Regions from separate parts of the Undibacterium sp. Di24W genome, predicted to be linked through region 2. Evidence: predicted binding sites of a transcription regulator. Region 2 holds the regulator's gene; each other region holds the start of a gene.
The links. Region 2 encodes sigma-54, which starts transcription at its own class of promoters, with help from an activator protein. Its sites were predicted from a motif close to TGGCANGNAANCTGCTTT; they were not measured.
Positions count from the first base shown of each region.

Region 1: the regulator sigma-54 is predicted to act here: its motif matches at 9,330-9,347, upstream of ACO0KZ_RS04960 (TorF family putative porin).
Region 3: the regulator sigma-54 is predicted to act here: its motif matches at 9,366-9,383, upstream of ACO0KZ_RS07620 (pilin).

Region 1 is NZ_JBMPOP010000002.1:328,071-338,896, forward strand. Features, by position in the region: gene ACO0KZ_RS04915 (CHASE2 domain-containing protein) at 1-483, shown strand, start outside; gene ACO0KZ_RS04920 (hypothetical protein) at 480-995, shown strand; gene ACO0KZ_RS04925 (M48 family metalloprotease) at 992-1,864, shown strand; gene ACO0KZ_RS04930 (acetyl-CoA C-acetyltransferase) at 1,921-3,099, opposite strand; gene ACO0KZ_RS04935 (phasin family protein) at 3,375-3,941, opposite strand; gene ACO0KZ_RS04940 (methylated-DNA--[protein]-cysteine S-methyltransferase) at 4,136-4,633, opposite strand; gene ACO0KZ_RS04945 (AlkA N-terminal domain-containing protein) at 4,702-6,177, opposite strand; gene ACO0KZ_RS04950 (ammonium transporter) at 6,401-7,993, opposite strand; gene ACO0KZ_RS04955 (P-II family nitrogen regulator) at 8,057-8,395, opposite strand; gene ACO0KZ_RS04960 (TorF family putative porin) at 8,466-9,224, opposite strand; gene ACO0KZ_RS04965 (accessory factor UbiK family protein) at 9,684-9,926, shown strand; gene ACO0KZ_RS04970 (YifB family Mg chelatase-like AAA ATPase) at 9,950-10,826, shown strand, end outside.
Region 2 is NZ_JBMPOP010000013.1:18,393-29,218, forward strand. Features, by position in the region: gene ACO0KZ_RS20055 (KpsF/GutQ family sugar-phosphate isomerase) at 1-570, shown strand, start outside; gene ACO0KZ_RS20060 (KdsC family phosphatase) at 570-1,124, shown strand; gene lptC (LPS export ABC transporter periplasmic protein LptC) at 1,114-1,764, shown strand; gene lptA (lipopolysaccharide transport periplasmic protein LptA) at 1,826-2,413, shown strand; gene lptB (LPS export ABC transporter ATP-binding protein) at 2,410-3,156, shown strand; gene ACO0KZ_RS20080 (RNA polymerase factor sigma-54) at 3,172-4,659, shown strand; gene hpf (ribosome hibernation-promoting factor, HPF/YfiA family) at 4,788-5,141, shown strand; gene ACO0KZ_RS20090 (enoyl-CoA hydratase/isomerase family protein) at 5,315-6,406, shown strand; gene ACO0KZ_RS20095 (DUF4197 domain-containing protein) at 6,483-7,175, opposite strand; gene ACO0KZ_RS20100 (deoxyguanosinetriphosphate triphosphohydrolase) at 7,255-8,406, opposite strand; gene aroKB (bifunctional shikimate kinase/3-dehydroquinate synthase AroKB) at 8,434-10,131, opposite strand; gene ACO0KZ_RS20110 (beta strand repeat-containing protein) at 10,216-10,826, opposite strand, start outside.
Region 3 is NZ_JBMPOP010000003.1:300,645-311,470, forward strand. Features, by position in the region: gene ACO0KZ_RS07580 (aldo/keto reductase) at 1-1,001, shown strand, start outside; gene ACO0KZ_RS07585 (hypothetical protein) at 1,400-2,080, opposite strand; gene recA (recombinase RecA) at 2,723-3,760, shown strand; gene recX (recombination regulator RecX) at 3,891-4,358, shown strand; gene sucC (ADP-forming succinate--CoA ligase subunit beta) at 4,978-6,162, shown strand; gene sucD (succinate--CoA ligase subunit alpha) at 6,181-7,062, shown strand; gene ACO0KZ_RS07610 (Stp1/IreP family PP2C-type Ser/Thr phosphatase) at 7,341-8,147, shown strand; gene ACO0KZ_RS07615 (FHA domain-containing protein) at 8,284-8,865, shown strand; gene ACO0KZ_RS07620 (pilin) at 9,454-9,909, shown strand; gene ACO0KZ_RS07625 (pilin) at 10,122-10,580, shown strand; gene ACO0KZ_RS07630 (pilin) at 10,790-10,826, shown strand, end outside.

The sequences.
Region 1 (10,826 bases), on a different contig from region 2:
GATCTGCTTAATCGCTATTTCACACTGCAAGTGGAAGTGATATTCCGCTATAACGGTACCATCGACAAATTTATTGGTGACTGCATTATGGCATTTTGGGGTGCGCCGCTCGACAATGAACAACACGCCTTAGATGCGGTAAGGGCTGCGGTTGAGATGTCAGAAGTTCTGGAGAAATTCAAATTGGAGTTAGGCGATCTGTCAGCGGATTTTGACGTTGGGATTGGCCTGCATTCTGGGCCAGCAGTGGTTGGTTCCATCGGTTCATCAGAACGAAAAGAGTTTACTGCCATAGGCGATACGGTTAACCTCGCCAGTCGTATCGAAGGTTTAACCAAAGGCGTGTCGCGCATCTTGGTCTCGAGGGAAACCATGTTGAAATGCGGCGACACACTTGACTTTGAAGCCTTTGGCTCATATAAGGTAAAAGGTCGTGAACAAGAAGTTGAATTATTTGCCCCTAGTCCAAGGAAGCCAAAATGAAACCGTTTGCAACTCCGATTCTTATTGCGGGCGCATTAATGTCCGCACCATCGATTAGCCTTGCGCAAGGGCAAGCTATCGTTGTGCGCAGCACAGAGCTCAAGGCAAAACCTTTTAGCGATGCGGAAACTCTGAAGTCCTTAAAAGAAAATCAGAAGCTTGATGTCGTCTCACGCAAAGCCAGTTGGACTCAAGTCAAAGCGCAAGACGCCTTGGGCTGGGTCAAAATGCTGAGCTTACGTTTTGAGGATTCAGGGACAACATCGTTCAGTTTAAAGGATACGTTTGTTTCAGGAGCTAATCTACAAAAAGGAACAAATACCGGCAGCACAACCACTACAGCGGTAAAAGGTCTGACGCCAGAAAGTTTCAAAAACCTGTCGCCGAATGTAGATAGCTTCCAGAAAATGCAAAGCTTTAACGTCGAAAAGCCAGTAGCAAAGAACTTTGCAGCGCAGCAAAATTTGAAAGATCAAGACCTTGCCTATGTTAAAGCAGAAGGAGAGAGATGATGTCTAAACATTTGCTTACTGCCGGCGCATTTGGGCTCTGCTTAGTCATCAACTCTGCCATGGCGGCTCCGTCCCCGCAATTCAATTTGACTAAAATATTTAAGACGGTAACGGATGGTGCTAAAGCGGCAAAAGATATTTCGGAATCGGATGAAATTGTACTCGGTCAGGAGGTTGCAGCCAATTTGCTTAGCCTTGGCCCCTTGCTCGAGAATCAAGAAGTTCAAAGCTATGTGAACAAGGTCGGTCGCTGGGTCAGCTTGCATAGTGAACGCCCAGACCTACCGTGGACCTTTGTGGTGTTGGATTTGAGCGATGCCACCGCGTTTGCCGCCCCTGGGGGTTATATTGTTATTACAAAAGGTCTACTCCTGAAGCTGAACAGCGAAGCAGAACTCGCAGGCGTACTCGGTCATGAGGCCTCTCATGTCGTTCGTAAACATCATCTAAGCGCGATTAAGAAAGCCAATACCACCGCCTTTCTGAAAACACTTGGGGATACTGCGCTCGATGCCAGCGGTAAAGACAACCGTCGCAACCGAGCTTTTTTAGAGATCGCTTCTCTCGGCGCAGCGCTCTACGGCGTTGGTTTGGATAAAGACTCTGAATTTGAGGCAGATCGTATGGGCGTCGTTTTGGCGACGAGAGCGGGTTATGATTCTTTTGGTTTACCTGCGGTCTTACAAACATTGCAAGGAAGTAAAGGCAGCGAGGTCAATTCCCTCGTTTCTACTCATCCCCCAACCAGTGATCGTCTCAATCAATTGGACCGCGTAATGGGCTCGAATTTTGACCGATTTGATGCCTTACCTACAGTCGAAGATCGGTTTCTAAAAATCAAAGAACTGATCACTGCAAAGAAGAAGTAGAAAACAGAAGCCCGTGCATCATCTCTGATTCACGGGCTTTTTCGAAGCATTAAGGTCTATTCGCGTTCTATCGCCAACGCCACGCCCATACCGCCACCGATACACAAACTTGCTAAACCTTTCTTAGCATCACGGCGTATCATTTCATGAATCAAGCTCACCAAAATACGGCAACCAGAAGCGCCGATAGGATGACCGATGGCAATTGCGCCGCCGTTGACATTAATCTTGCTGGTATCCCAGCCCATTTCACGATTCACACCGATGGCTTGCGCAGCGAAAGCTTCATTGATCTCCATCAGATCGACTTCTTCATGTGTCCAACCCGCTTTTTTCAAGCACAACTGAGCGGCGGGTACCGGGCCCAAACCCATAACGGTTGGATCAATACCAGCAGAGGAATAAGCCTTAATTTTTGCCAACACTGGCAGACCTAATTCAGCCGCTTTTTTCGCTGACATCATAATCACTGCTGCAGCACCGTCGTTTAAACCGGAAGCATTGCCTGCGGTCACCGTACCTGCTTTATCGAAAGCAGGGCGTAAGGCGGAGAGTGAATCTAAAGTGCAGCCATGCTTAATGAATTCGTCAGTATCAAACACGGTCGTACCTTTTTTGCTGACGATTTCGTAAGGAATAATTTCATCGACAAATTTGCCGGCTTTTTGAGCAGCTTCGGCTTTATTTTGCGAAGCTAATGCGAACTCATCTTGTTCTTCACGCGTGATGCCATGTTTCTTTGCGACGTTCTCTGCCGTAATACCCATGTGATATTGGTTATACACATCCCACAAACCATCGACGATCATTGTGTCGACTAATTTTGCATCGCCCATACGGAAACCATCACGTGAACCGTTCAATACATGCGGTGATGCGCTCATGTTTTCCTGGCCACCAGCGATCACAATTTCTGCATCACCGGCCATAATCGCTTGTGCAGCCAAATGCGTCGCTTTCAGACCGCTGCCACATACTTTATTAATGGTCATTGCGGGTACTGTGTTTGGCAAACCTGAGCGGATAACCGCTTGTCGCGCTGCATTTTGACCAACGCCTGCAGTCAAAACTTGTCCCAGAATGACTTCACTGACTGCAGCACCACTTAGACCGGTTTTTGTTATCAAGGCTTTAATCACATGTGCGCCCAAATCGGTTGCCGCTACTTTTGCTAAAGAACCACCAAATTTACCAACCGCGGTACGTCCAGCGGCGACGATTACGACTTCTTGCATGTAAAACTCCCTCAAGGTTTGTGTCAAGCTTACGGTTAATTCGTTAGATTACACCAGACTATGCTGCTTGGCGTGGAATCGACTCTGAAATATTATTGCTTTGTGTCAGGCTCAACCTATCTCGCCTAAGCGTTAATCGAAAAAAAAGCCTCCCTTACGGGAAGCTTTTTTCTGAGACCAGTTTCACTCAAAACAAATTTAATTGTTTTTGTACACGAAACTTGCGGCTTCGTAGTCGTTTAGCGCTTGGCTTGGCCAAGGGCTGATCGGCTAAATTACTTCTTTTTTGCAGTTGTCGTTGCTTTTTCTGCAGCTTGTGTGAATTGCTTAGTTGCATTCGCCAAGTTGTCTTCCAAAGTTGCAACAGCTTGCTTGGTTGTTTTAGACAATTGCTCGTAACCTGCGTTGATGTTACCAACTACAGATTTCAATGCAGTCACAGCTTGCTCGGAACCAGCTGGTGCATTTTTTGTGACTTCGTCGATCAAAGAAACTACTTTTGCATTTGTTTCAGCGATATGAGATTCCACTGCTTTTGTGAATTCTTGTTGTGTTGCTGAAGTGATAGTTGCCAAATGACGGCCATATGCCAATGCTTTTTCTGCATTTGGTTTAGCTTGAGCAGATGCCAAAGCGATCAATTCTTGTGCGTCTTTTGCATTCAACAATTGTTGAGTTGCTGCAGTACCTTCTTCGAAAGTCGCTTTAGCAGCATTCACGTTCAAAGATACGAACTGTTCCAAACCTTCAAATGCTTTTTGGTTCAATGCTGTGATTGCTGCAAATTGTGCTTCCAAGTTAGTCTTAGTAGCAGCGATAAATTGTTCTGGTGTTGTGTACATGGAATTCTCCGGTAAGTTGACGATGTAGTTTGAATCAAAAATGGCAGTGACTCCAAAAACACTTAACATGGTGCACCGCAACAATTCGCATTCTACTGACTATTTTTTAAGCGTCAAGCTTTTTTTGTGCATTGCATCAAAAAAACTTTAAAGCTTGCTTTTTTGCTTTCTTTACGTCAATTTTTCCTTGTATTTCAAGCATTTAACTTGGCCTGCTGCAATCTTTCAAAGTCAAGTAAGTAGCGCTTATTCTCCAAGCCACCAGCATAGCCTTGTAACTCACCATTGGCGGCAATCACTCTATGACAGGGAACAATTATCGAAAGGGGATTACGGCCATTGGCAGCGCCCAGCGCACGAATGGCTTTAGGACGGGCGATCTTTTGTGCAAGTGCAGAATAACTGCAGGTCTCGCCATAAGGAATAGTTTGCAATGCTCGCCAGACTTCTTGTTGAAAATTCGTACCGTGGGCACAGTCAAGTGGCACATCAAAATCCCTGCGTTTTCCCGCAAAATATTCCTGTAATTGCTCCGCTGCCCTCAGCAACACCGCTTCTTGCGGTGCATGCTGCCATGCAGGATCCCATTCCAAATGTTTATGCGCGGGGAAATAGACACCAACTAAACCTATGGGACTAGCGAGCAGACGCAAATCACCTACGGGGGAAGAGAAAATCAAATATTTTTTCATCGTGTTTTAGAGCTACATTAAGAACCGTCAATAATACTAAGCAAAAGAATAGAGGCTTAAGGAAGGAATTACTCTTTCGCAGCCAACGATTCCCACAACAACAATGCCGCATAACTGCGCCAAGGTGACCAAGCCAAGGATCGCTGTTCTAGGGTACGAGCACTGCAACGCGTCTCATGTAAGTCAGTCGCTGCTTTTTGCAAACCCAAATCACCAGAAGGGAAAGCATTCGGAAAGCGCAATGCTCGCATTGCTATGTATTGTGCAGTCCAATCGCCGATACCTGGCAAAGCCACCAAACGCTTTATCACTTGCTCCAGACTAATTCCGGGTGTTTGCTCCAAGCCACCCGCCGCACTAAAGGCAGCAAAAGACTGTATGGTTGCAGCGCGTGTCTTTGGTATCCCTATACTGGCGATCGTTTCTATATCTAGCGCGGCTAGCCGATCTGGAGAAGGAAAATGATGACTTACCTCAGGCCAAGGAGTCTGAACTGGCTCGCCAAATCTTTGCACTAATCGCCCGGCTACGGTCGTTGCACCAGCCACGCTAACTTGCTGACCAAGAATCGCTCGTATTGCCAATTCAAATGGTGCAAAACTTCCAGGGACACGCAAGCCCGGAGTGCGCTGCAATTGTGCTGCCAACAAAGGATCCGTTTGCAAGTGATTTGCGATTAAAACAGGATTGGCTTCCACATCAAATTGCTGGCGTATTCTTGCCAGCAAAGGCATTAGCACCGTACTTAAAGTAGGCGCAACATGCAGCACCAATTGATGCTTGTCTGGTGCATTTTGAATACGAATCCAACCGCTTTTTCCTTCTAGTTGTATGCTACGCTGATAACTGGCGTTTGTGCTATCCACATGTTCAAGTGCGGACATGGCACGTCCACGCAAATAATTCAACAGGGCATCCCAAGCATAAGGTGGCCGGTACGCCAAACGTAAAGAAATACCCGACTCAGCTTGCGAATGCGAACGACGAATTGATGCCGGCGTCATTTTATAGCGTGCTTCAAACAAAGCATTAAATCGACGCACACTTCCAAAACCCGCTGCAAAAGCGAGCTCGGTCATACCCAAATTTGTTTCTTGCAATAATTTTTTGGCGAATAACAGGCGCTGCGTTTGAGCCAACTCAATTGGACTGACACCAAACTCCTGCAGTATCACCCTACGTAATTGACGCGAGGATAGACCTACCGTCAGCGCCAGTTGTTCAACGCCATGCTCATTCATCTCGCCAGCAGCTATTTTTTGCCAAATCGCATGTGCTAGGTTTTGTTGCAGGTCGTAGGGCGCCAACTCGGGACGACAACGCAGACAAGGGCGAAAACCTGCCGCCTCAGCAGCCGCTTGTGAGCCAAAAAAAACACAAGAACTAGCGCGCGGTGTTTTAACCCGACAAATAGGGCGACAATAAATGCCTGTAGTCGTGATGCCCGCAAAAAAAACGCCATCAAAACGCGCATCTTTTGCCGCAAGTGCCCGATAGAAGTCGGGAGAGGAAGAATCCGGTAGTTCAATTGTTTTGCTTGTCATAGTGCTGCGTCTGTATGTATCGCCGTTAAAGGACATCAGGTGACGTTATACGTGAAAGCAGACCAGGCTTCTAGCCATTTTCGGACAAGTATTTTTTTATCCAGATTGTCGATAAAAAAAACGCCTCTCAAGTAACTGAGAGGCGTGAAAGTCCCACCAAGAAATCATTACATTGTTTTTTTTGATCTATGCCATCCGACCAAGTCGTCAGGCATTCATTTCATTAAGAATGATAAGCTGATTCACCATGACTAGTGATATCCAAGCCTTCGCGCTCTTCATCTTCTGGAACACGCAATCCGATCACGATATCAACCAACTTATAGGCAATAATCGACACCACACCGGACCACAAGATCGTTACACCCACTGCAGTTGCTTGAGTTGTTACTTGCGCGACGATAGAGTAAGGATCCGCGGATAACTTGTTGGTGACATAATCGAAGATACCAACGCCACCCAAAGCGGGTGAAGCAAATACACCGGTCAGCAATGCACCCAAAATACCACCTACGCCATGCACGCCAAAGACGTCGAGTGAATCATCTGCGCCAATCAAGCGTTTCAGACCGTTCACACCCCACAGGCAGACGATACCCGCTAATAAGCCAATAGCTAAGGCGCCAGATGGACCAACATAACCGCATGCTGGAGTGATCGCCACCAAACCTGCTACTGCACCGGAAGCGCCGCCCAACATGGATGGCTTGCCTTTCGTAATCCACTCACCGAAAACCCAAGAAAGGGTTGCTGCTGCCGTCGCCAACAAAGTGTTGATGAAAGCTAAAGCTGCAGTGTCGTTCGCTTCATAAGCAGAACCAGCATTGAAACCAAACCAGCCCACCCACAAGAGAGACGCGCCTATCATGGTCATCGTCAATGAATGCGGTGCCATCGCTTCTTTACCGTAACCAACGCGTTTACCAATCATAAAAGCACCCACCAAGCCTGCCACCGCTGCATTGATATGCACCACAGTACCCCCAGCGAAATCAAGTGCACCCATTTGGAACAGGAAACCGGCTTTGGCTGTTTCAGTGGCCAAACTTGCCGCGTCGGTAATTGCATCAGGACCTGTCCAGAACCAAACCATATGCGCGATCGGCAAGTAGCTAAAAGTGAACCAGATGACGATGAAAGCCAACACCGCTTTGAACTTGGCACGTTCTGCAAATGCACCAATAATGAGACCGCAAGTAATCGCAGCAAAAGTCGCTTGGAAAGCAGCAAACACAAACTCAGGGATTACCACGCCTTTGCTGAAGGTCGCAGCGGTCGTAAAGCTAGCCTTTATTGGATCAAAAATACCCCCTAGCAGAACGCGATCAAATTTCCCGATGAAACGACCACCCTCGGTGAAGGCTAAGGAATATCCATAAACACACCATAGGACAATGATCACTGCGAAGATCATAAAGACTTGCAGCAAAATCGATAACATGTTTTTGGAACGAACTAGACCGCCGTAAAACAATGCCAGTCCAGGAATGGCCATCATGATTACTAACAGCGTCGCTACTAACATCCATGCTGTATCACCCTTATTCGGTGTAGGCGCAGGTGCTGCGGTTGCGGGAACTGCGTCTGGGGCAACTGCGGCAGGAGCAGAAGCCATAGTGGCACTGGCGGTTGGTGCACTAGCCGCTTCGCCAGCTGTTGGAACTGAGGCTAAGGAAGCAGCTGCAGAAGCTGATGCACTCACAGCAGTAACTGCACTAGCTGGCGCTGCGGTTTGCTCTTCGGCAAAGGCTAAACTGCTTTGCCCTATCGCTAGCGCACACGCGGTCGCTGCGAGTATTTTAAATAGTTTATTCATGTTAGGTCTCGTTGGCTCGATGTTGTCGAATTTAGTCAAATATGAGGCTTCGTATATGCGTTATTACAGCGCTTCATTTCCTGTTTCGCCGGTACGAATACGTACCACCTGCTCTAGCGAGTAGACGAAAATCTTACCGTCACCAATTTTTCCGGTACGGGCAGCATTTTCGATCGCTTCTAAAGCGCGCTCAACGATATTGTCTTCAACCGCCGCTTCGATTTTGGTCTTAGGCAGAAAATCGACAACATATTCGGCGCCACGGTACAACTCGGTATGGCCTTTTTGACGGCCAAAGCCTTTGACTTCAGTAACAGTAATTCCTTGCACGCCGATTTCTGAAAGCGCCTCGCGTACTTCATCCAACTTAAAGGGTTTAATAATGGCAGTAATCAGTTTCATGATGGTCTCAATGATGTATTGAACAAAACATCTGTTGGTTTGATTTGGGCATTAATTCAATGTGGCAGAATTAAAATGTTTTTACGGCAGACAGTACCAAGCTGGTTTTGCCAGTAAATTTGCCTGCAGGTGTGTAATACAGCTTTTCGTCAGCGCTGGTACCGATGACTGCTAAGCTGAAATTCACGCCAACCAATTCTTTGCTGACGCCCACTTTCCAATCGTTGTACGAGGAAGCAGTATTATTTTTAACGGTTTGACGACCATAGTGCAGATTCAAGGTGTAGCCCTCGCTCATCTCAAGATTGGCACCCAAATCTAAATAGCCACTATTTTTACTTTTTACAAAGCCGAATAAATTCGTTACCGAATGCGAGTACTTTGCATAAAAAGGTCCACTACCAATTTGGCCGTAGATTTCTGTCGTGTTCGCATCGACAAAACCTGCCACTTTTTTCAAACCATTACTCGGATAAACATAGGACAAGACACCGACGTCATAAGTAACATCTGACGTGATTTCACCGCGTTTTCCTGCGTACAGATCCATCTCGACTTCGCCACTGCCACCCGCATCCTTAGTCCACTTAATCGTTGATAACCAGGTGCCCGCATACAAGCCGTTCGTGTTGTTGACATAATCGGCACCACCTTGCAGTGCTGGTTTCAAACGCGATTGAGAAATACCACGATAGCGATAATCGCTAACGCCACCTAGATTGAAACTTACCTCATGTTCTGGCTTGGCTTCTTGTGCCATGGCGCGTTCACTGACGAAACTGCTGGCAATAACACTCGTTACTACGGCACACATTAAAATCGTTTTCATGTTGTATCCCCATTGGTAGAAGTTTGATTTAGACTGCTTTACTTGAACTAGATAAATGCATGGCTGTTCCGCACATAATTAAAATCAGCATTTTTATAAAAGGTACTAGCAGAACTCGTGCCAGCTTTGTTGCAACGCGCAATATAGCCTGTTGATTAGCAGGCTTGTTAGAACAGTGGTATGGTGAGCTGGCTGGTATACCTCCTATGAAAGTACTTGCAGCTTAGGTTTCTCCGCATGAACGACATCATAAAATTTTCAAAAAAAGTACACATATTATTTTCATTTATGTTAATTTTATGTCTATCGTCGTAAAAATTGCACCGAAATGGCGCATTCTTTATTTTCGTGGACTTTATAATGCACCGCGAGGGCGCTTTTGAACTAGATGTGAGATATTTGTCCGCACTTTTTTGCAACAAAGCGCTTCAACAATTATTTTTTAGATCAGGAAAAACCATGGAACCGAATCAATTTTTTAACGATATGCAAAATAAAGTACAGCAAGTGCTCGATAGTTCTCCCGCCAAAGATATCGAAAAAAATGTTAAAGCAATCATGAGTCAAGGTTTTGCCAAACTCGATTTGGTGACCCGCGAAGAATTTGATATTCAAACACAGGTATTGGCAAAAACACGCGCCAAACTAGAAGCGCTGGAAGTACGTATTGCTGAATTGGAAACTCAATTAGGTAAGCCGTAATCATTCAAATCTGGGCCTACGATATGGCATTGGCAGTTTTAAAAAGTCGCGCCTTAAATGGCATGGAAGCACCCGAAGTCACAGTAGAAGTCCACCTAGCTAACGGCTTACCAGCATTCGCCATCGTTGGTTTGCCCGAAACTGAAGTAAAAGAGTCCAAAGACCGGGTTCGCGCTGCACTTCAAAATGCCAGGTTTGATTTTCCAGCGCAAAAAATCACTGTTAATCTGGCACCCGCCGATTTGCCTAAAGAATCTGGTCGCTTCGATTTACCCATTGCTTTAGGCATACTCGCCGCCTCAGGACAGATTCCTGCTGATACACTCGATCAGTATGAATTCGCCGGAGAACTATCGCTATCGGGCGAATTAAGACCCATACGCGGCGCCCTGGCAATGACTTATGCGATTTGCAGAAGTACCAATAATTCATCAAACAATGCACGGGCATTTATGTTGCCAAAAGCCAATGCCAATGAGGCGGCCTTGGTCAGCGATGCCCGGATTTATCCGGCCGAATCATTGTTACAGGTGTGCGCCCACTTCGCTGGTGTCGATCCAGAATCAAAGATCAGTACCCATCGTAGTCAGATTCAAAGCGAAGCACCGCGCTATCCAGACTTCAGCGACGTAAAGGGGCAACTGCAAGTTAAACGTGCTCTGGAAGTTGCTGCAGCCGGTAACCACAGCGTGTTACTTATGGGGCCTCCTGGAACTGGAAAATCCATGTTGGCAAGCCGCTTTCCTGGAATCTTGCCTGGCATGACGGAGCAGCAAGCATTAGAATCCGCCGCAGTACAATCACTCAGTAGTGGCTTTTCTTTGAGTAGATGGAAGCAGCGTCCGTACCGGTCGCCGCACCATACTGCTTCCGCGGTCGCACTGGTCGGTGGTGGCAGTA
Region 2 (10,826 bases):
GCAGATATCCATTTAAGTGTGCACGTAGAAAAAGAAGCCTGCCCGCTCAACCTCGCGCCGACCGCCAGCACAACGGTCACTTTGGCTTTGGGTGATGCCTTGGCGGTGGCGGTATTAGATGCGCGAGGTTTTAAGGAAGAAGATTTTGCGCGTTCCCATCCAGGTGGTGCCTTAGGTCGGCGTTTACTCACGCATGTCAGAGACATTATGCGAACGGGTGCAGCCATTCCACAAGTCACACCGGATACCAAACTTACCAGTGCCCTGCTGGAAATTACGCAAAAAGGCATGGCAATGACTGCGATCGTCGATAAGGACAATCGAATTGTTGGCGTATTTACTGACGGTGATCTGCGCCGCATGATGGAAAAGCAAAGTAACTTCTCTGACCTTATTATTGCTGACGTGATGGCAAAGAATCCACGCACCGTGCGCCCAGAACAATTAGCGGTCGAAGCAGTAGAAGTGATGGAGACGCATCGTATTAATCAATTGCTGGTAGCGGACGCAGAAGGCAAATTGGTAGGTGCCTTACATATCCACGACCTGACTCGCGCCAAGGTGATTTAATGAGTGAAATCACCTTCTCCACAGCACAAAACAAAGCTGCACAACTACGCTTGATGATATTTGATGTTGACGGGATTCTGACCGATGGTAGTTTGCATTTTGGCCCCGAGGGCGAGATGATGAAGACCTTCAATGTATTGGATGGTCAAGGCATTAAATTGTTACAACAAGCAGGTATTGCAACGGCGATTATCAGTGCCCGGAAATCCGCCATTGTCGCTAAGCGCGCAGCGGATCTGGGGATTAGCCATGTAATGCAAGGCATACATGATAAGAAATCGGCGTTTCTAACACTGACGCAAGATTTAGGTATCACTCACGCACATTGCGGCTTTATTGGTGACGATGTGATTGATCTACCTATACTATTGCGCGTGGGCTTTGCTGCCAGCGTTCCAAATGGACATCAAGAGGTGCGGACTCGGGTTGACTACATCACTCAGGCAAGCGGCGGACGTGGCGCTGCACGCGAAGTATGTGATTTTATTCTGAAAGCGCAAAACAAATATGAAGCTGCATTAGCTCCCTTTTTGGATGTGAACAATGACGGCTGATCGTATCCGCGTTTGGCTAGGAGTAGCTCTGCTTGGTCTATTGATGCTAGGTAGCTTTTGGGCCTATGAGGTCATGCGTCGAAATAGTGAAGAGCGCGCAAACGGCTCAAAGGTGCGTAGCGAGCCGGACTACTTTGTAGAAGATTTTAATTTTGTGCGCTTATCACAATCAGGTAATACGAATTATCGCGTCACAGGTGAGAAACTCACACACTTTCCGCAAGAAGATGAATTCGAAATTCTGCATCCACGAATTGTAAGTATTGATGAAGAGAAGACGCCTATGCTAATTCGTGCAGATCGTGCCATCGTAAAACAGAAAGTCAAAGAATCCGCTAACGCGAAACCAGAAGATCAAATTCACATGATTAACAATGTGGTCATTGAAAGAGCAAAAAGCGCGCGAACTGCCGCGATCATCATGGAAACAAGTTCTTTAATTCTTTACCCCGATAGCGAGAAAATGAAAACAGATGCACGGGTCAAAATGACGACATTAAGAGCAACGATTAGTGCCTATGGCATGGAAGCGAACAACGCCGACCAGAAAGTGCGTTTCTTGAAGAACGTACATATTGAAATTGACAATAAGATTGAAAACAGGATTGAAAATAAGGTAGTGAACAAGGTGGGGAAATAACGGGGCTTTAAAAAAAGCCGCACACTTAGTTACTATGAAATCAATGGCAAAGGATCAAAAAATGCATTTTGCAATCAACTCCACCACACGTTTTTTAACGCTTGCTGGTGGCGCACTATTACTCACGACTACACTGGCTCAGCTCGCTCATGCTGAAAAAGCAGATAGCCAAAAAAAGACCTTAATAAACGCAGAGCATACGGTCTACGACGGTAAAACTGGTACCAAAACATTGGCGGGTAATGTCGAGCTGACACGCGGTACTTTGTTGATCAAAGCAGAAAATGCCGTAGAAACCGAAACAGCAGATGGTGGCATGGTGATCTTAACTGGCAGGCCAGGTAGCCAAGTGTTTTTCCGTCAGAAGCGCGATGGTGGTAGCGACTTGTGGATAGAAGGTTCAGCGGATCGCGTTGAGTATGACAAGAAGACTGAAGTTGTTAAGTTTATTGCGAAAGCCAATGTCCGCTACTTAAGCCAACAAAAAATGACACAAGAACAGAATGGCGAATTCTTGTCTTACGATAGCATTAACGACGTATTTACTGCAACTAACTCTACTTCAGGCAAACGCATCCCTGGTGGTGGTCGTGTGACTATTACTTCCGAACCTAAGCAAGCAAAAACAGAAGTTAAACAAGAAAAATGACTACCAGTACTCTCGTAATTCAAGGCCTGCAAAAACGCTATGGCATGCGCCAGGTAGTTCGTGACGTCTCGCTTCAAGTCAAAAGTGGTGAAGTCGTCGGATTGTTAGGACCGAACGGTGCTGGCAAGACAACGTCCTTCTATATGATCGTTGGCTTGGTGCCATCCGATGCAGGCAAAATTGATATCGACGGCACCGACATTTCTCATTTGCCTATCCATCAAAGAGCACGTTTGGGTCTATCTTATTTGCCGCAAGAAGCATCGGTATTTCGTAAGCTTTCGGTAGAAGATAATGTACGCGCAGTGCTAGAGCTGCAACATGACAAGGATGGCAAAGCGCTTTCCAAAAAAGAAATTGAACAGCGATTAAATACGCTATTGGAAGAGCTGCAAATTGATGGCTTGCGAGAAAGCCCAGCACGCGCTTTATCCGGAGGTGAACGACGCCGCGTAGAAATCGCACGCGCCCTCGCCACCAATCCACGTTTTGTATTACTGGATGAACCCTTCGCGGGCGTAGACCCTATTGCTGTGATTGAGATTCAACGAATCGTTCGCTTTTTAAAAGAACGCGATATCGGCGTATTGATCACGGATCACAATGTACGTGAAACCTTGGGTATTTGTGATCACGCCTACATCATCAATCAAGGCTCGGTATTGGCGAGTGGACGCCCTGACGAAATCATCACCAATGAGACGGTACGTCGAGTCTACTTGGGTGAACATTTCCGCATGTAAGCGATTGGCATAACCATGAAGCAGAGCTTACAGCTACGCACCTCGCAACATTTGGCATTGACGCCGCAATTGCAGCAATCAATACGTTTGCTGCAATTGTCCACCTTGGAATTACATCAAGAGCTAGAAGTGTTGTTGACGGAAAATCCCTTACTGGAACGCGTCGACGATGCACTGGACAATGCAGTTCGTTTACTGGCGGATGGCTGCATCAACAATGCAAGCCAGCAAAGCGAAAGCGAATTTCAAAATACAGAAAAAGCACCCGACAACGGCAGCAGCACGGAAGCCGTCCCAGAACAAGTCGCCGACTGTGAAGCAGCAACCGCCAACAATGACGACTGGAGCTTCGATGATGCACCTGGCAGCGGCTCTAAATCCAACAACGACGAGGAAGATGGTCGCCCGCAATTAGAGGCCGCACAAACCACCTTAAGAGAACATTTGTTAGAACAAATGCGTCTGAACATCAGAGAGCCACGTGACCGAGCACTGATCGAATTAATCATCGATGCCATCGACGAGAATGGTTATTTGTGCGAGAGCCTGGATGAAATCTATGAAAGCCTTCCTATTGACCTTTGCGTCGAGTTAGAGGAATTACGGTTTGCCTTAACCATGCTGCAAAGCTTCGAACCCGAAGGCGTAGGTGCACGCAATACCGCTGAATGTTTAGCACTGCAAATCAAGCGTTTCCCTAAGATACCCTTTGTGACGCGTCGTTTAGCACTGCAAATCGTCGAGCAATATTTGCCCTTGTTTGCCCAACGCGACTTCACCAAGTTACGCAAATTCCTACAGTGTGATGACGAAGATTTACGTGAAGCACAAGTTGTCATCCGTCAATGTAATCCCAAGCCTGGCTTAGCATTTGCGATTGCAAAATCTGACTACGTGGTACCTGACGTTGTAGTCAAGAAAATTGGCGACGAGTGGCAAGTGATGCTGAACCGCGATGTGATGCCTCGCCTGCGCATCAACCAAATGTATGCAGGCTTAATGAAACAGCAACGCGGTGATCCTTGCCTGAATCCGCAGCTACAAGAAGCGCGCTGGCTTATCAAAAATATGCGGCAACGTTTTGACACTATTTTGCGCGTCGCGCAAGCCATAGTGGAAAGGCAATATAATTTTTTCACGCATGGTGCTGTCGCAATGAGACCCCTTGTTTTGCGCGAAATAGCTGATACACTGGGATTACACGAGAGCACTATTTCGCGTGTAACAACTCAAAAATTTATGCTGACACCGCACGGCATGTTTGAGTTGAAATATTTTTTCGGTAGTCACGTCGCAACGGAAACCGGTGGTGAAGCATCTTCCACAGCGATACGGGCTCTGATCAAACAATTAATAGGAGAAGAAGACCAGAAAAAACCCCTCTCGGATAGCAAGATCGCCGACATATTGGGAGAACAAGGCATGGTCATCGCGCGCCGTACTGTTGCAAAGTACCGTGAGGCTCTGAAAATTCCCCCTGTCGGTCTAAGGAAATCTTTATAAACCAGTTCTTGAAATATTGTTTTCTATCGTTATATATGATTTAGCTCAAAACAAATTTCTGCCAATGAGCGATCGTAATGACTGGCAACTTAGAAGCAAATAAAACAATATCACCATAGGAGCGTAGTATGAATCTCACCATCAGTGGACACCACGTCGAAGTTACTCCTGCAATTCGTGAATATGTACAAAGCAAGCTAGAGCGGGTAAGACGACACTTCGATCAAGTCATTGATATCGCCGTCATCCTGACGGTTGATAAGCTCCGGGAAAAGGACAAACGCCACAAAGCTGACATTAATTTACACCTTAGCGGTAAAGATATACATGTAGAAAGTCTGGCGCACGATTTGTATGCTGCCATCGACACCTTAATTGACAAACTCGATCGTCAGGTCATCAAACACAAGGATAAAATTCAAGACCATCAACATGATGCGATCAAACATATTCCTGACCCTGCCTCTACACAATTAGATTAATTTAGAATACTGAATCATCAATTCGATGATCCCTAGGACGCTTTTTAGCGTCCTTTTTTATGTCCATTGAAACGTGAAGAAAAACTATTACAGTTACATTGCAAGCCATTTTTTCCATCTATGTCTGATGCCCTAAGGTAGAATTCTCATATGACAATTTTCGACAGATAAAAATGAGCTCCCACGTCCTGACAGAAATCCACAATCATGTTGGCATCATCACTTTAGATCGCCCCAAAGCACTAAATTCCTTGTCCTTAGAAATGGTTCGTGGACTAACCGCCACTTTACGCGCTTGGCATAACGACCCCGAAATTCATGCTGTATTCATTCACAGTAGTAGCGAGAAAGCTTTTTGTGCTGGTGGCGATATTCGTTTCTTCTACGATGTTGGCACATTAACGCCTAAGGGTGACAGCGCACTACTCGAAGATTTTTTCACCGAAGAATATGCACTGAATCATTTAATTCATTTCTATCCAAAACCCTATATCGCTTTGATGAACGGCGTAGTCATGGGCGGTGGCATGGGTATCGCACAATCAGGTACAGCCAGTCGTTTGCGCATCGTCACTGAACGTACCAAAATGGCGATGCCAGAGGTAAATATTGGATTATTTCCCGACGTGGGCGGCGGTTACTTTCTCAATCAAACGCCGGGAGAGATTGGTACGTATTTAGGACTCACTGGGGAAATAATTCAGGCTGCCGATGCGATCTATGCCAATTTAGCCGATGTCTATATTCCGACCGTACAAATTCCAGCTTTAATGGATTTAATTAAGCACAACACAGAAGCAGATTTACGTGTTGCGATTCGTCGTTTCTCCGCGCAATTTGAGCATGAAATAGCGCATGCTCAATGTCAACTTGCAAATGATCGAACGAAGATCGACCAACATTTCACTGGTAATAATTTACACAATATTTGCGCCACACTTGCCAGCGACGAAACAGAATTTGCAGAAAAAACACTGGCTATTATGAACAAACGTTCACCGCTATTGATGGCGGTTACTTTAGAACAATTACGACGCTGCAAATCAAAGTCCGTTGCTGATTGCTTGCGTCTAGAACGCACTATGGTACGTCATTGTTTCAAACATGGTGAGGTACTGGAGGGTGTGCGAGCCTTGGTGGTAGACAAAGACAATTCGCCATTATGGTCGCCACCAACTATTGCCGAAGTTAAGCAAGAAATGATCGCCCAATTTTTTGTCGAAGTATGGCCAAGCTACGCCCATCCATTGGCGCATTTGCCGTAAAAGAGTACCAATTTTTCGACGAAAAAAAGCCGAAAGATGTACGAACATCTTTCGGCTTTTTTAAATGCTTGACAAATTATTTCAGCAAGCCAAATACTTTACCAATAATCTTACTGCCAGCAGCCAAAGGATCTTGGCGTATCGCTTTTTCTTCTTCCGCTATCATCGTATAGAGTGCATCAACCGCACGGTTGCTGACATAGGATTCTACGGTCGCTTCTTTCTCTGGCACCGCACCTAATTTTTGAGCTTTGCCCATAACGGCATTGTACTTGGTCGACAATCCTACTTTATCGGTCACATTTTTAACCAAAGGTAAAAATTTAGCACTTAAAGACACCGAGGTTTTTTCACGGAAAAAATTCGTTACCGACGTATCACCACCACTCAAAATATTTTTTGCATCGGTGACCGACATGCTCTTTACTGCATCCATCAACAAGGGTTTTGCCATAGGAACGGCAGATTCCGCTGCACGATTCATGGCAACGACTAGTTCATCTAGCTGCTTACTTTGTCCACTTAACTTCAACAAAGGACGAGCTTTTTCTAGCATTGATGGAAGCGGGATTTTTACTTTGTCGTTCCCTAAAAAACCATCAGCGACGCCGAGCTTTTGTAGGGCTGCATTCGCACCCGTTTCCAATGCGGCCTTTAAACCAGCATTCGCATCTTGGTTGCTAAGCTTACTCAAATCTGCAGCTTGTGCTTGTAAAGTTACGCACGCCACGACGATCACGCTCGCACTATGTTTTATCCACGTTTTCATTTTATGTCCTTACAATTAATCAACTTGTATCTTTAAGTACTAACAAGAATTCTCACGTTATATAGTCGAAAACCTAGCGTCAAACTTCTTCTATCAAAAATAAACGTTTATGTTCACGAATCGCAAAACGATCCGTCATTCCCGCGATATAGTCGGCTATGCGACGCGCTTGCAGAAACGTTGTTTGCTCATTATCTGACGAGACTTGTACACGATAATCAGGCGGCACTAAATTAGTCTGAGCCATCATCACTTCAAACAATTCCCGTACTGTATTTTTGGCTTTATGACTCATACGATTCACCAAATAATGCCGATATAGGTGCTCGTATAAAAACTGTTTCAGCGACTTGGCGTCTTGATAGGTAGCATCTGAAAACGCCATCATGGCGGGCAGTGCACGCACATCATCAATAGACTTCGGTGTTGCCTCACGAATACGTCGTAGTGCGGTTTGGGTTAGGTCACTAATCAACATATTGATCATGCGTCGTATCGTCTCTGAAATAGCACGCCGACCGCCTATACCAGGATATGTATCATCAACTTCACGACGAAAACGGGCGTAGCAATCGACTTCCATCAACTGCACTTCAGTCAGCAAACCAGAGCGCAGGCCATCATCAATATCGTGATTATTGTAGGCAATCTCGTCTGCCAGATTGGTGAGCTGTGCTTCAAGGCTCGGTTGCGTCTTATTAATGAAGCGTTGACCCAATTCCCCCAGCTCTCTGGCATTATTTAGCGAGCAATGCTTGAGTATGCCTTCGCGCGCTTCGAATGTTAAATTCAGACCTTCGAAGCTGGCGTAACGCTCTTCTAATGTATCGACGACTCGCAGACTTTGTAGGTTATGTTCAAAGCCCCCATAGTCTTTCATGCAGGCATTCAAAGCATCCTGCCCGGCGTGGCCAAAAGGTGTGTGACCTAAATCGTGCGCTAAAGAAATCGCTTCCACCAGATCTTCATTCAAACGCAAATTTCTAGCGATAGAACGCGCGATTTGGGCGACTTCAATACTATGTGTTAGACGTGTACGAAACAGGTCGCCCTCATGGTTAACGAAGACCTGTGTCTTATATTCAAGGCGACGAAACGCCGCACTATGAATAATGCGGTCTCTATCGCGTTGAAATTCGGATCGAGTGCCAGGACTAGGTTCTATGAAACGCCGCCCTTTAGTTTGCGCAGATTGTGCAGCGTAAGGGGCTAGATGCGTATCGGTGAACATACTATCCTCGGTGATTTTATGCAGACATCAGGTAGACAAAATACAGGCGCTAAGTGTTGCCAACAATGTGGCTTGTGGAACTTGCGTGATGATACTCTGCCCCAATGGTTTAAGCAGAATGAATTTGATTTGACCGCCTTCATTTTTCTTATCAACTTCCATCAGGTCCACCCATACTTGCTCACCCAAATCAGGTGCAATTGTCGGCAATCCTGCAGTCTCGACCAATTTACTAATGCGTACCTTACTCACATAGTCGAGATAACCAAGCCGATAGGACAAGTCGGCCGCCATGACCATACCACAACCGACTGCCTCGCCGTGCAACCATTTGCCATAACCAAGTCCAGACTCAATCGCATGTCCGAAGGTATGTCCAAAATTCAAAATAGCACGCAAGCCACCTTCGCGCTCATCCTGGCGAACAACATTGGCTTTAATTTCGCAGGAGCGCAACACCGCATAAGCCAATGCTGCAGGATCTTTGGCTCGTAGCTTTTCGATATTTGCTTCTATCCAATCGAAGAACGCTAGGTCGATAATCGCGCCGTGTTTAATCACTTCGGCCAAACCAGCGGATAGCTCGCGATCAGGTAAGGTATTTAAGCTACACGTATCTGCGATCACAGCTTGCGGCTGATAGAAAGCACCTATCATATTTTTGCCGAGCGGGTGATTGATACCTGTCTTACCACCGACCGAAGAATCAACCTGTGCCAGCAAGGTTGTCGGGATCTGTACAAAAGGAATGCCGCGCATGTAGGCCGAAGCAGCGAAGCCCGTCATATCGCCAATCACGCCACCACCCAATGCTAACAAAGTGGTTTTACGGTCACATTTTTTCGCCAACAATCCGTCAAACACCAGCATCAAGCTTTCCCAGGTTTTATGTTCTTCCCCGTCGGGAAGTACGATAGCCTCAACCTGTTTTCCGAGCAGACTTAGTTGTTTTTTCAAGGAGTCTAAATAGAGGGGCGCGACCACGGTATTGGTCACAATCACCACGCGATGCCCCTTAATTCGCTCTTGCAACAAGCTGGAATTCGAAAGGAGATTTTGACCTACGGTAATCGGATAAGCACGCTCGCCTAAATCCACGTTCAAGGTTTGTGCTTGCGCTGATTCAAATTCCATATTTGACTTTGTTTTGGCTGTCGGATGAAGCTGTTTTGCTACTTGCTGCGTCACGTCATCTGGGCTGGCAGATGCGAGCGATTCCGCGGGCATTTTTTCAATAATCGTCTGCACCAAGGTCTGTAATTGTGGCTGCCCAGTCTCAATGACCATATGTGCCACCTCTCGATACAAGGGATCGCGTTGCTGCTCAAGCTCTTCTAATTTTTTACGGGGATCTGCGGTACGTAACAACGGTCGTTTTTTGTCATGCCGGGTTCTATGCAAAATACTGCTGATACCGGCTTTCAAGTAAACCACCGTTCCACGTGTATGAAGAAGGGCACGACTTTGAGGATTAAGAATCGCACCGCCACCTGTGGCCAGCACGATGCCATCTTGTTGGCAAAGGTCACGAATCACATCAGCCTCGCGCTGACGGAAACTAGCCTCGCCTTCAATTTCGAAAATCACTGAGATAGCGACGCCAGTACGCGCCTCTATCTCATGATCAGAATCCACAAATCGCTTATTAAGTTTTTTTGCGAGGGCTCTGCCAACCGTTGTTTTGCCAGAGCCCATCAGACCTACTAAAAATATATTTTCTTTCACAAAGGACTTTACCGCCAAATTAAACTTTAAAAAACCGCCGAATCAAGATGGCGCGGCCATTGTTGCTAGTTCTACATTTCCACGCTATGGACAACCAGCAGGAATGTTGACAATAGTCATTACACTGGTAGCGGAATTATTTAATGCGTCTTTCACCGTCAAGGTAACGACTGTGTCCGCAGCAACACACCGATTCCCTTGTGTACCTGTACTCACGTTGACAGTACGTCCAGTAAAAGTTAATGGGTTAGTCGCATCAGGACTGGTTCCGCTGACTGCAGACAGCAATGGAGTATCCGTAAATACTTGGAAAGGACCATTTCCGCCGGAGATTACAAGCGGTATGGTGGCACCATTCGTTTCATTGATACTCCATGCGGCAGGCGTGAATCTCAAGACCTGAGGAATTGTCGCCGCAATCGTTATATTAATCGTCTGTGACAATCCATTTGCATCTGCGACCACCACTTGGGTTTTACCCGCCTTTGCAGAAAATACAGTGATGGTACCCGCACTAGCAAGTACAGAACCGGACGTTATGCTGGCGATGGCATTGTTTGTCGAAATGACGGAATAAGGTGCGGTTCCTCCATCAACACGGAAGTAAAGGACGTCGCCTGGATAACTATCTGTTGCTATTGGAGAAACGATCAATGTTGGACTAGTTGCACCCAAAACATTTGTCGTCACGGTCA
Region 3 (10,826 bases), on a different contig from region 2:
TAGCGAATGGAAAAATTCAGATCGCACAACGCCAACTTGGAACACAAGGGCTTAGTGTTTCTGCCTTAGGTCTGGGCTGCATGGGGATGAGTGATGATGCCTATGGCCATGCGGATGAAAGTGAAGCGATTGCAACCATCCATAAGGCCATCGAACTAGGCGTCAATTTCTTTGACACAGCAGAGCAATATGGGCCCTATGAAAATGAACGCCTGTTGGCTCGCGCATTGAAAAACAAACGAGACCAGGTCGTACTGGCAACAAAATTTGGTTTTCGTATTGAGGACGGTGTAACGACTGGCGTAAATAGTCACCCAAAGTACATCCGGAGTGCGGTGGAAGGTTCCTTGCGTCGTTTAGAAACGGATTATATTGATTTGTTATATCAGCACAGAGTCGATCCTTTGGTGCCTATCGAAGACGTGGTTGGTGTGATGGCTGAATTGGTACAAGAAGGTAAAGTGCGTTTCCTAGGTTTGTCTGAAGCAGGAGTTTCGAATATTCGCAAAGCACATGCCGTTCATCCCATAAGTGCATTACAAAGTGAATATTCCTTATGGGAGCGTAATCTGGAGCAGGATGTATTGCCCGTATTGCGTGAACTTGGGATAGGATTAGTGCCGTTTGGCCCCTTGGGGCGTGGTTTTCTAACTGGCAGTGCGAAACGTGCGGAGGATTACCCTGAGTCAGACTTTCGTCATCTTGATCCGCGTTTGCAAGGAGCGAACTTTGATTTGAATATGCAAGCGGCCACCTTGGTGAAGCAGATAGCAAAAGAACGCAATTCGACACCGGGGCAAATCGCACTTGCTTGGGTACTGCATCAAGGTAAGGATATCGTACCGATTCCAGGCACCAAGCGCCGCACCTATCTTGAGCAGAATATGCAGGCTCTGAGCGTGTCTCTCGATGCAAACGAAATTCAGCAGTTGAATTTGGCTTTGTCACAGGTGGCAGGTAAGCGATACAACGATCAAAGAATGGCGATGGTAGATCGATAGTTGAATTTTCAGATGTGAGGACATAACGTCAAAGTCGTGCGGATATTCCCGGCGCTAAGTCGATAGCAAAGACTTATTTGTAGACTGTGGCTGGGAGTATAAAAAAGATGAAATTTTTCTTAAGAAAAACGGTCATTTGGACGGGGTATGCGGTTCAGATAGCTGCGTTCTATTCGTTCATGGTTTGGGTTCAGTTGAGTGATCCAGATTGTGTTCTTGAGACAATCAGCCTCGTTTCTCAGATTCGATTCTGTGACCCTAGATACAGTCCTGAGTTCGATCCACCTAGTTTGATTTTTCTTGTGATGATTTTGGCTGTATTTATGCTTGGGAGAATAATGGTCTATTGGGGCAAGACTCAACAAATAATGGATTAACATCAATCAAGTAATGCAAGGTCAGAATCCTAACGAGTTGTATTTTTTATCGGCAGTATTTTTTTGTAATTTTCGAAGGTCTTCTAACTGCTGGTAGAGCGCATGCGTCTTATTAAAAAAAGCGTGTTTTGCTTCTGGTTTTGGGTCTCCATGAAAAGATTGATACGGATATTTTGAGTGGCACTCTGAACGGGCTTTCATTTGCTCTAATTCGTTTGTACTAATCTCAATTTTTAGCTGCAATATGAGTTGTTCCCAAATTACTTTCGGTAATTCTTGATAGTTGATGAGCTGGAGCTGGTCAAGATCGCGCTGTTTAATCGCGGTAGAGTAAAACTGGTCAAGTACTCGCAAACCATAGCCGTCAAAGTCGCCAGGTGATAAATCTTTCTGATCTACTTTCAAGTTTCCCATGTCAACAAAGTTAGGAATCATTTGCGGCCCACGTTGGCGCTGATGTGAGGCGAGTACCTGTTCTGGATCTCGATATAAAAAAAGCATAGGCGTTTGCGGAAATGCTTGTCGAATAAAATCAAATCGTCCTAAATGCCAGCTATCCAATTTGATGAGGAAATGTCTTTCCGTAGCAAAGCGCCGCTGTCCTAAAGTGCCAATTAATTGTTGAAAGAGGCGGATGTTTTTCTCGGTAAGTTCGTTAAACTGACGAAAGAACGAGTCAATTACTGGCGGTTCGGATAGCACAATGCAATGTTGCAAAGTACTAAGTATTTGTGTCAGTAAAGTCGAACCACAGCGTGAGACATGAAATACAAACGCGCTCGGTTCGACGGAGTCAGTAAATTGAGCAAGTGTTGAAATAGGTGTCCTGCAAACGCGACGTTGATCTGGAGTTTGGTCATTCAATGTATTTTGAAAAAAAGAAGCATGAAATCTTTGTGCCCCCATGTCGCGCCAAAATATGTCCGAAGTTTTATCGCAGATGCTTACTGGATACCAGTTTTTTAGAGACGGGAGTTGCTGTGCATCTATCCATTCACCTCGAGCGAAAGAGCGTTCTTCCACTGCAAATCCATGTTGTGATTGCATAAAATAACTGAAGTGAAAATAATAAAAATTTTAACATTTTATCGGGTAAGACCTGTAATTTTTTCGTGAGTTCAGATAGCGCTATGAGCTATTTGGAGAGCGCACTTGGAGTGATTAAAATGCAACGGCCAAAAAATATTTTAAAAGATGCTTGCATAAACCACTGATTTTTTATACAGTGCCGACATGCAGTGATTTGAGCAGCTTTTAAAAAGTTGCCTCATATCCGAATTAATTTCAATGTCATTGGCATTTACTTTATTTGGCAATTACTTTAGTACTCACTTGGAAGAGATCATGGACGATAGAAAATCTGATAACGGCACCGATAAAAGTAAGGCATTGGCTGCTGCGCTTGCACAAATTGAAAAGCAATTCGGTAAAGGCTCCATCATGCGTCTGGCAGATGGCGCAACGGTAGAAGAAGTGCAGGTCGTATCCACGGGTTCTTTAGGATTGGACATTGCACTCGGCGTTGGTGGCTTGCCACGTGGCCGTGTTATTGAGATTTATGGTCCCGAGTCTTCAGGTAAGACAACCATGACCTTACAAGTGATTGCTGAAATGCAAAAACTAGGTGGTACTTGTGCGTTTATAGATGCCGAACATGCATTGGATGTCGGCTATGCGCAAAAATTGGGTGTTAACTTAAATGATCTATTGATTTCTCAGCCAGATACAGGTGAACAAGCACTAGAAATCACCGATGCCTTGGTACGTTCTGGTAGTGTTGATTTGATTGTTATTGACTCTGTAGCCGCTTTAACACCAAAAGCTGAAATTGAAGGTGATATGGGCGATTCTTTACCTGGTCTGCAGGCTCGTTTAATGTCGCAAGCACTACGTAAATTGACAGGCAGTATTAATCGTACCAACACCACAGTTATTTTCATTAATCAGATTCGTATGAAAATTGGCGTTATGTTTGGTAGTCCTGAAACCACAACAGGTGGCAATGCCCTCAAATTTTACGCTTCCGTCCGCTTGGATATTCGTCGCACCGGTTCAATTAAAGCGGGTGATGAAGTCATCGGTAACGAGACTAAAGTTAAAGTCGTCAAAAATAAAGTTGCACCACCATTTAAAGAAGCTCATTTTGATATTCTTTATGGAGCAGGTACATCTCGTGAGGGGGAAATCTTGGACCTAGGTGCGGATTGCAAGATTGTTGAGAAATCAGGTTCTTGGTATAGCTATAACGGTGAAAAAATTGGACAAGGGAAGGATAATGCGCGTAACTTCCTGATTGAACGTCCTGCTTTGGCACATGAGATAGAAAACAAGGTACGGGCGCAGCTAGGTGTGCCTCTCTTGCCGGCCTTGGCTGTAGAATGATTTTTTGTTGGATAGTGCTTCGATCCGACGTTGCGTTAAATAGATCACGGTAGTCTTAAGTCGACCTGCTTGGCAACAAGCGGTCGACTTTTTTTATGAGTTCAATACCTCCCTTCAATTTGTAGAGCCTATGATTAAACCAAAACTAAGTTTAAAGGGACGAGCTCTTCGTTATCTTTCTATGCGCGAGCACAGTCGACACGAGTTAGCGCGAAAATTGCTTGCTTACGTGCAAGAAGGTGATGATTTGGAAGCGCTCTTGAATTTTTTGGAAGACTCAAAATTCTTATCTGATCAGCGGTTTTCTGAAGCACTGGTGAATAAGCGTCAGGCAAGGTTTGGCAATCGAAAAATTATGGCTGAGTTACAGAGTCACAACTTACCCAAAGAAGACTTGGAAGATTTGAAGGATGTACTTCGAGATTCTGAAGAAAAGCGTGCGATTGATGTTTTACATAGAAAATTCTTGAATCCACCAATCGATCATCGCGAAAAAACGAAACAAATGCAATTCTTAGCACAGCGTGGATTTTCTAGTGGCGCGATTAGCACTGCGATACGTGCATCGCGTCTTTCAGCGGAAGATTTTGAGGGTTAATTTAAAGAAGATAATTCAATTGATTTTTATTTGTGACAACATTTTTCCTTCAAGTCCTCTATAAATCGACCATACAGGGATCTAGAGTCTGATCTCAAAATTCAATTTATGATTCGAATCGCAGAAATTGGTCTAACCAAAAAATGGAATTAGTCGTTGAGCTGTGCTAGAATCCACAGGTTTTTTGCAATGCCGCAAGAGCGGCTGTTACCGTAGAAGCTACGATAACGCACGCAATTGTGGCTTTTTATGTTCGAATTGCCGCCAGTAGGCATGATGCCCTTAACAATACTAATTACTTTTATTACTCAGATCTCTGAGTGTGAACATGCCATCCAAGCTGCAATGCGAGCTTTGGTAGTGCGTGTGTGTAATTGTCTGCATCGTGTTTTGGCTAGCACTCAGCTGGTACAAGCAGATCTTTTTACTGATATTTCAAACGTACGCTAACAAAACGTAACGCCAAAATTGTGGTTGTTGCGTTTTTTTGCATGGGCTTTAGTTTTTTTGTCAGCACTGAGAGTTTGTGGTTTCGCTTTATGAGTTGCTCTCGAGCTCAGCATTAATTTGTTTTGTTTTGTTCCTGTTTTGTTTTACTTTTTAACCAATACCTCAGTGTCTGAAGGGAAGTCGTATGAAAATCCATGAGTATCAGGGTAAAGAAATCCTCCGTAAATACGGAGTGACCGTACCGCGCGGTATCCCATGCATGTCCGTTGAAGAAGCAGTCAAGGCTGCAGAAACTTTAGGCGGCCCAGTATGGGTAGTCAAAGCACAAATTCACGCCGGTGGCCGTGGTAAAGGTGGTGGCGTTAAAGTTGCTAAATCCATCGAGCAAGTACGCGAATACGCTGATGCGATCATGGGTATGCAGCTGATTACGCACCAAACTAGTCCAGAAGGTCAAAAAGTACGCCGCTTGTTGATCGAAGAGGGCGCGGACATTAAGAAAGAACTGTACGTAAGTATGGTGACTGACCGTATTAGCCAACGAGTCGTATTAATGGCGTCTTCTGAAGGCGGTATGGACATTGAGGAAGTGGCTGAGTCACATCCAGAATTGATCCACTCTATCGCAATCGATCCGACAGCGGGTCTGCAAGACGCAGAAGCGGATGACATTTCCCGCAAAATCGGTGTACCAGAAGGTTCTATCGAAGACGCACGCGTTCAGTTAAAAGGCTTGTACAAAGCTTTCATGGAAACAGATTGCTCTTTGGCTGAAATCAATCCTTTGATCTTGACAGGCTCAGGCAAAGTGATCGCTTTGGATGCTAAGTTCAACTTCGACGCGAACTCATTGTTCCGTCAACCAGAAATCGTGGCTTATCGCGATTTGGATGAAGAAGATCCAGCTGAAATCGAAGCGTCGAAATTTGATCTCGCATACATCTCTCTTGACGGTAACATTGGTTGCTTGGTGAATGGTGCTGGTTTGGCGATGGCAACCATGGATACGATCAAATTGTTTGGTGGCGAACCAGCAAACTTCTTGGACGTAGGCGGTGGCGCGACTGCAGAAAAAGTGACCGAAGCCTTCAAGATCATGTTGAAGAATCCAGGTTTGAAAGCAATCTTGGTCAACATTTTTGGAGGCATTATGCGCTGCGACGTGATCGCAGAAGGCGTTATTACTGCATCCAAAGCTGTGTCCTTGCAAGTACCTCTGGTGGTACGCATGAAAGGTACAAACGAAGAAATCGGCAAGCAAATGTTGGCTGACTCAGGTTTGCCTATCATCGCTGCAGACACGATGGAAGAAGCGGCGCAGAAGGTTGTTGCCGCTGCTGCCGGTCAAGCTTAATTTTCGCAAGGAATCACTATGTCCATCCTGATTAATAAAGACACTAAAGTCATCACCCAAGGTATCACTGGCAAAACTGGCCAGTTCCATACACGTATGTGCCGCGATTACGCGAACGGTCAAAACTGTTTCGTTGCTGGCGTCAACCCTAAGAAAGCGGGCGAAGATTTCGAAGGCATTCCAATTTTCGCGAATGTCTCTGAAGCTAAAGCAGCAACAGGTGCAACGGTTTCTGTGATCTACGTTCCACCAGCGGGTGCAGCAGCTGCGATCTGGGAAGCGGTTGAAGCGGATCTAGATTTGGCGATCTGTATCACCGAAGGTATTCCTGTTCGTGACATGATGATGTTGAAAGACCGCATGGCAAAAGCTGGTAGCAAAACAAAATTGCTTGGCCCTAACTGCCCAGGTTTGATCACACCAGACGAAATCAAGATCGGTATTATGCCTGGTCACATTCATCGTAAAGGTCGTATTGGCGTGGTTTCCCGCTCTGGTACATTGACTTACGAAGCGGTTGGTCAATTGACTGCACTCGGCTTAGGTCAATCTTCTGCGGTTGGTATTGGAGGCGATCCAATCAATGGCTTGAAACATATCGACGTGATGAAGATGTTCAACGATGATCCAGACACTGACGCTGTGATTATGATCGGTGAAATCGGTGGTCCAGATGAAGCGAATGCTTCTTACTGGGTACGCGATAACATGAAGAAACCAGTAGTTGGTTTCATCGCTGGTGTGACTGCGCCTCCAGGCAAACGTATGGGCCACGCTGGTGCCTTGATTTCTGGTGGTGCCGATACTGCGCAAGCCAAATTGGATATCATGGAAGAATGCGGTATCAAAGCAACTAAAAACCCGTCAGAAATGGCGCGTTTGTTGAAAGCGATGCTGTAATTTTTTAAATGATTTGTAATAAATTAAAGAGGGAGCTTCGGCTCCTTTTTTAATTCCCGCGTGCTAGAGGTGAAGTGTGTTTATGTTGCCGTTGCGCTATTGAAACATAATTTTCTTATTGGAACGTCAAAATTTCCAGCAATAATGTTAAGCTAAAGTAGTTTCTGAAATTTTGCTTGTGGCACATATTAGTGTTTCACCAAAATGTCGGGCTCCTAGTTTTTTGTTGATTGATTTTTCGATTGTTTCTGATCGACACTACAAGAAGTTCTTTATCCATGTTTGTACAAACAGTTTTGGAATTTGCCAGTCATACCGATATAGGATTGGTGCGTAGTCACAATGAAGATGCTATCGAGATCAATGCAGAGATCGGTTTAGCGATCTTGGCTGACGGTATGGGCGGTTATAACGCGGGAGAAGTGGCTAGCAAATTGAGTGTCGACCTAGTACGCGAACAAATACTACAAAAACAAGCCGCAAGTTGGATGCCTAGATTGCCTTGGCAAACTTCAACCCCCGCTAAATGGATAAGTGAGGCCATCACATTCGCGAATCAGGAAGTGATAGAGCAGGCAAACAAGAACCCTGATAATTTTGGAATGGGTACGACTATCGTTGTTGCTCTTAGTTATTTCGATCGTTTGTTAATTGGACATGTAGGTGATTCACGCGCTTATCGTTTTCGAGATAACTTCATCGAACAAATCACACGCGACCATTCAGTTTTGCAAGCTCAAATAGATGCGGGTTTAATTTCCATTGCCGACGCACATCTTTCGCCAATTAAGAACCTAATCACACGCGCTGTCGGTTCTCATGAGGAAATCGATGTAGAAGTCCATGAGCATCAGATGAAAGAGGGCGATATTTATCTGCTTTGTTCAGATGGCTTGTCTGATATGTTGGATCAAATTCATATTCAAAGTGTGCTACGTGAGCAAGCGAATGATTTAGATACCTGCTGTAAAACTTTAGTTTATCTGGCGAATCGTCAAGGCGGGTCAGATAATATTTCTGTTGTTTTAATACGAGTCAAAGAATTGCACGAAAGACGCTTTATGGAGTATATTTTTGCTAGCTAAAAGACAATAAGAATAAATGTGAATTTTCCATGTGATACGGTTAATAGTCGAAAATTTGAAGAGCTGCTTCATACAATAGCTGTTTTTTATAAAATTCGAATCTCCTTGAAAAATATTTGGTTTTGGTGGGATTGATATGGCGAAAGTTGTGGTGATGTTTAATGGGCAAGCTCAAAAAGAGCAGGGCATAGATCGCGCGCGTTTGAACATTGGCCGCAGGCCAGGAAATGATCTAGTGCTTGATCACTTGGCAGTGAGTGGTCGTCATGCAGCCATCGATACGACCTCAGAAGGGTCTTTTGTTTTGGACTTGGGAAGTACCAACGGGACGTCGGTGAATGGCCAGCCCATCAAGAAGCATCTTTTGCAAAACGGCGATGTCATCGAGCTCGGTAAGTATCAACTAAAATTTGTTGTCGAGAATGACGATGATCAAATTTCTACAGATGAAACTTTAAAAATAGGCAAAATCAAGGTATTAACGGGTGCAAATGCAACTAAGGAGATGATACTTTCTAAGCCTGTGACTCTCTTGGGTAGTCCAGGGATTTTAGTTGTGTCGATTACTCGTGAGGGGAACCGCTTCAAAATCGCATTTGTTGAAGGTAAGGTATTTCCAAAAATCAATTCTGAGACAATTGATGCTCGCCCTCGCTTATTAGTAGATGGTGACGAAATTGATTTGTCAGGTACAAAAATGTCATTTTGCATTTATTGAAAAACATTTCCTATCTGATTTCTGTTGATTCCAAGCGTGCGAATGCCTAACACGCTTGCCGGGTTGGCATCCTCTAAGACACCTAAAGGACTGTTTGTTCGAATTACCCGGGTGTTAAATGACTGTGGTAGTGGTTCAGATAATTTACCAAGGTAAGTGCGACTACTAACTATATTGGTTTGAGCGTCTCTTCAGAAAGTGTGCTTACTTGTCTAAGTGCAGCAAGCTTGTCAAACGGGATCGCATTGGCCTTAATATAAGTCTCTTACTATCCATCTTCATCAGATGCGTACATGACATAGTTGATGACCACAGCCGTTGACGTCGTTTGAGATGCGGCACTTGGGCTTAACGTGCTGCTTGTTGCGCATAAATCGCCATTCGCTGAATTCCACAAATATTTTAAGGCTATTAATTGAGAGGATATCGTGTTTCCCCATAGGAACACGGTTCAGCTTAATTCAAAAAACCTATTATTCAAAGTCGTTTGAATTGAAACATGGCACGCTAATTGCGTGCTGGAGTTGAGTGATCACCGAATGATAAATTTTGGCGTCAACAAGATTTCATTTCAAAATAGGGCTAAAAATGAAAACAATTAAGATGTTTCAAAAGGCGCAGCAAGGTTTTACCTTGATTGAGTTGATGATTGTTGTAGCAATTATTGGTATTTTGGCAGCTGTTGCAATTCCTCAATATGCTAATTACACCTCACGTTCACGTGCGGCATCATCCTTGTCAGAATTAGCGCCATATCGGACAGCCGTTGGCTTGTGTGCGCAAGAAAAAGGTTCATTGGCGGGGTGTGGCAGCGGGGCTGGTGGTGTTCCAACGGCTGCTACATCAACTAGTAATACCGCTCTTGCTATTGCTGCGGGCGTCATTACTTTTACAAGTGCTGCGACTGATACTGCGGGTGTCGCATTAACTGGCGCTTATACGCCAACTGCACCAGCTACTTCTGATGCGCGTATGCCTTGGTCTATGACTGGTACAATTTGCAACATTACACGCGGTCTTAAAGGCACTGCAGGTTGCCCATAAATTGTCATTTGCGCAAAAAATTTTGGTTTCTATTCTGCTAAACGATTGAATGGCGTGGTCTCTAGGTAAACACGTTGTTAGGTTAATTCAAAAAATTGACTATTTGAATCTGTTTGAATTGAAGTGTGGTAGGGTGGTTGCTTCGGTTTATGCTGTTATGCAAAATGATGAATTTGGTATCAATAAAACTTTACTTTAAAACAGGTATTAAAATGAAGGCAGTTCAGATGTTTCAAAAGGCGCAGCAAGGTTTTACATTGATCGAACTGATGATTGTCGTGGCGATTATTGGTATTTTGGCGGCAGTTGCTATCCCTCAGTATGGCAACTACACATCGCGCTCACGTGCAGCAACATCATTGGCAGAGTTGTCACCGTTCCGCACGGCAATTGGCTTGTGCGCGCAGGAAACTGGTGCTTTGTCTGCTTGTGGTAGTGGTACAAATGGTGTTCCAACAGCTACTACGTCGACTAGCAATACTGCTCTTGCCATCTCAGCAGCCGGCGTTATTACTTTCACGAGTGCGGCGACTTCGTCCACTGGGGTAGCATTAACTGGTGCTTATACGCCAACTGCACCCGCAACGTCTGATGCGCGTATGCCTTGGTCTATGACTGGTACAATTTGTAATGTAACACGGGGTCTTAAAGGCACGGCAGGTTGTCCATAGCGAATGATTTGCCTTCCACGATTAAGTTTATCGGGTTGACAAAAAATGGCAAATTTTATTGAAACTGACAAAAAGTGTCGGTTTTCTGTGCGATATCGGGGTAATTGTTTAATTCGAGTTGTGGCATAGTAATTGCATTGGAAGTAGTTGCAGCGATTAGGTAGTAAATATAGGTATTAAAAGCGTTCTTAACTAACTGGAGTATGAAAATGAAATCAACTAAGATGTTTCAAAAAGCGCAGCAAG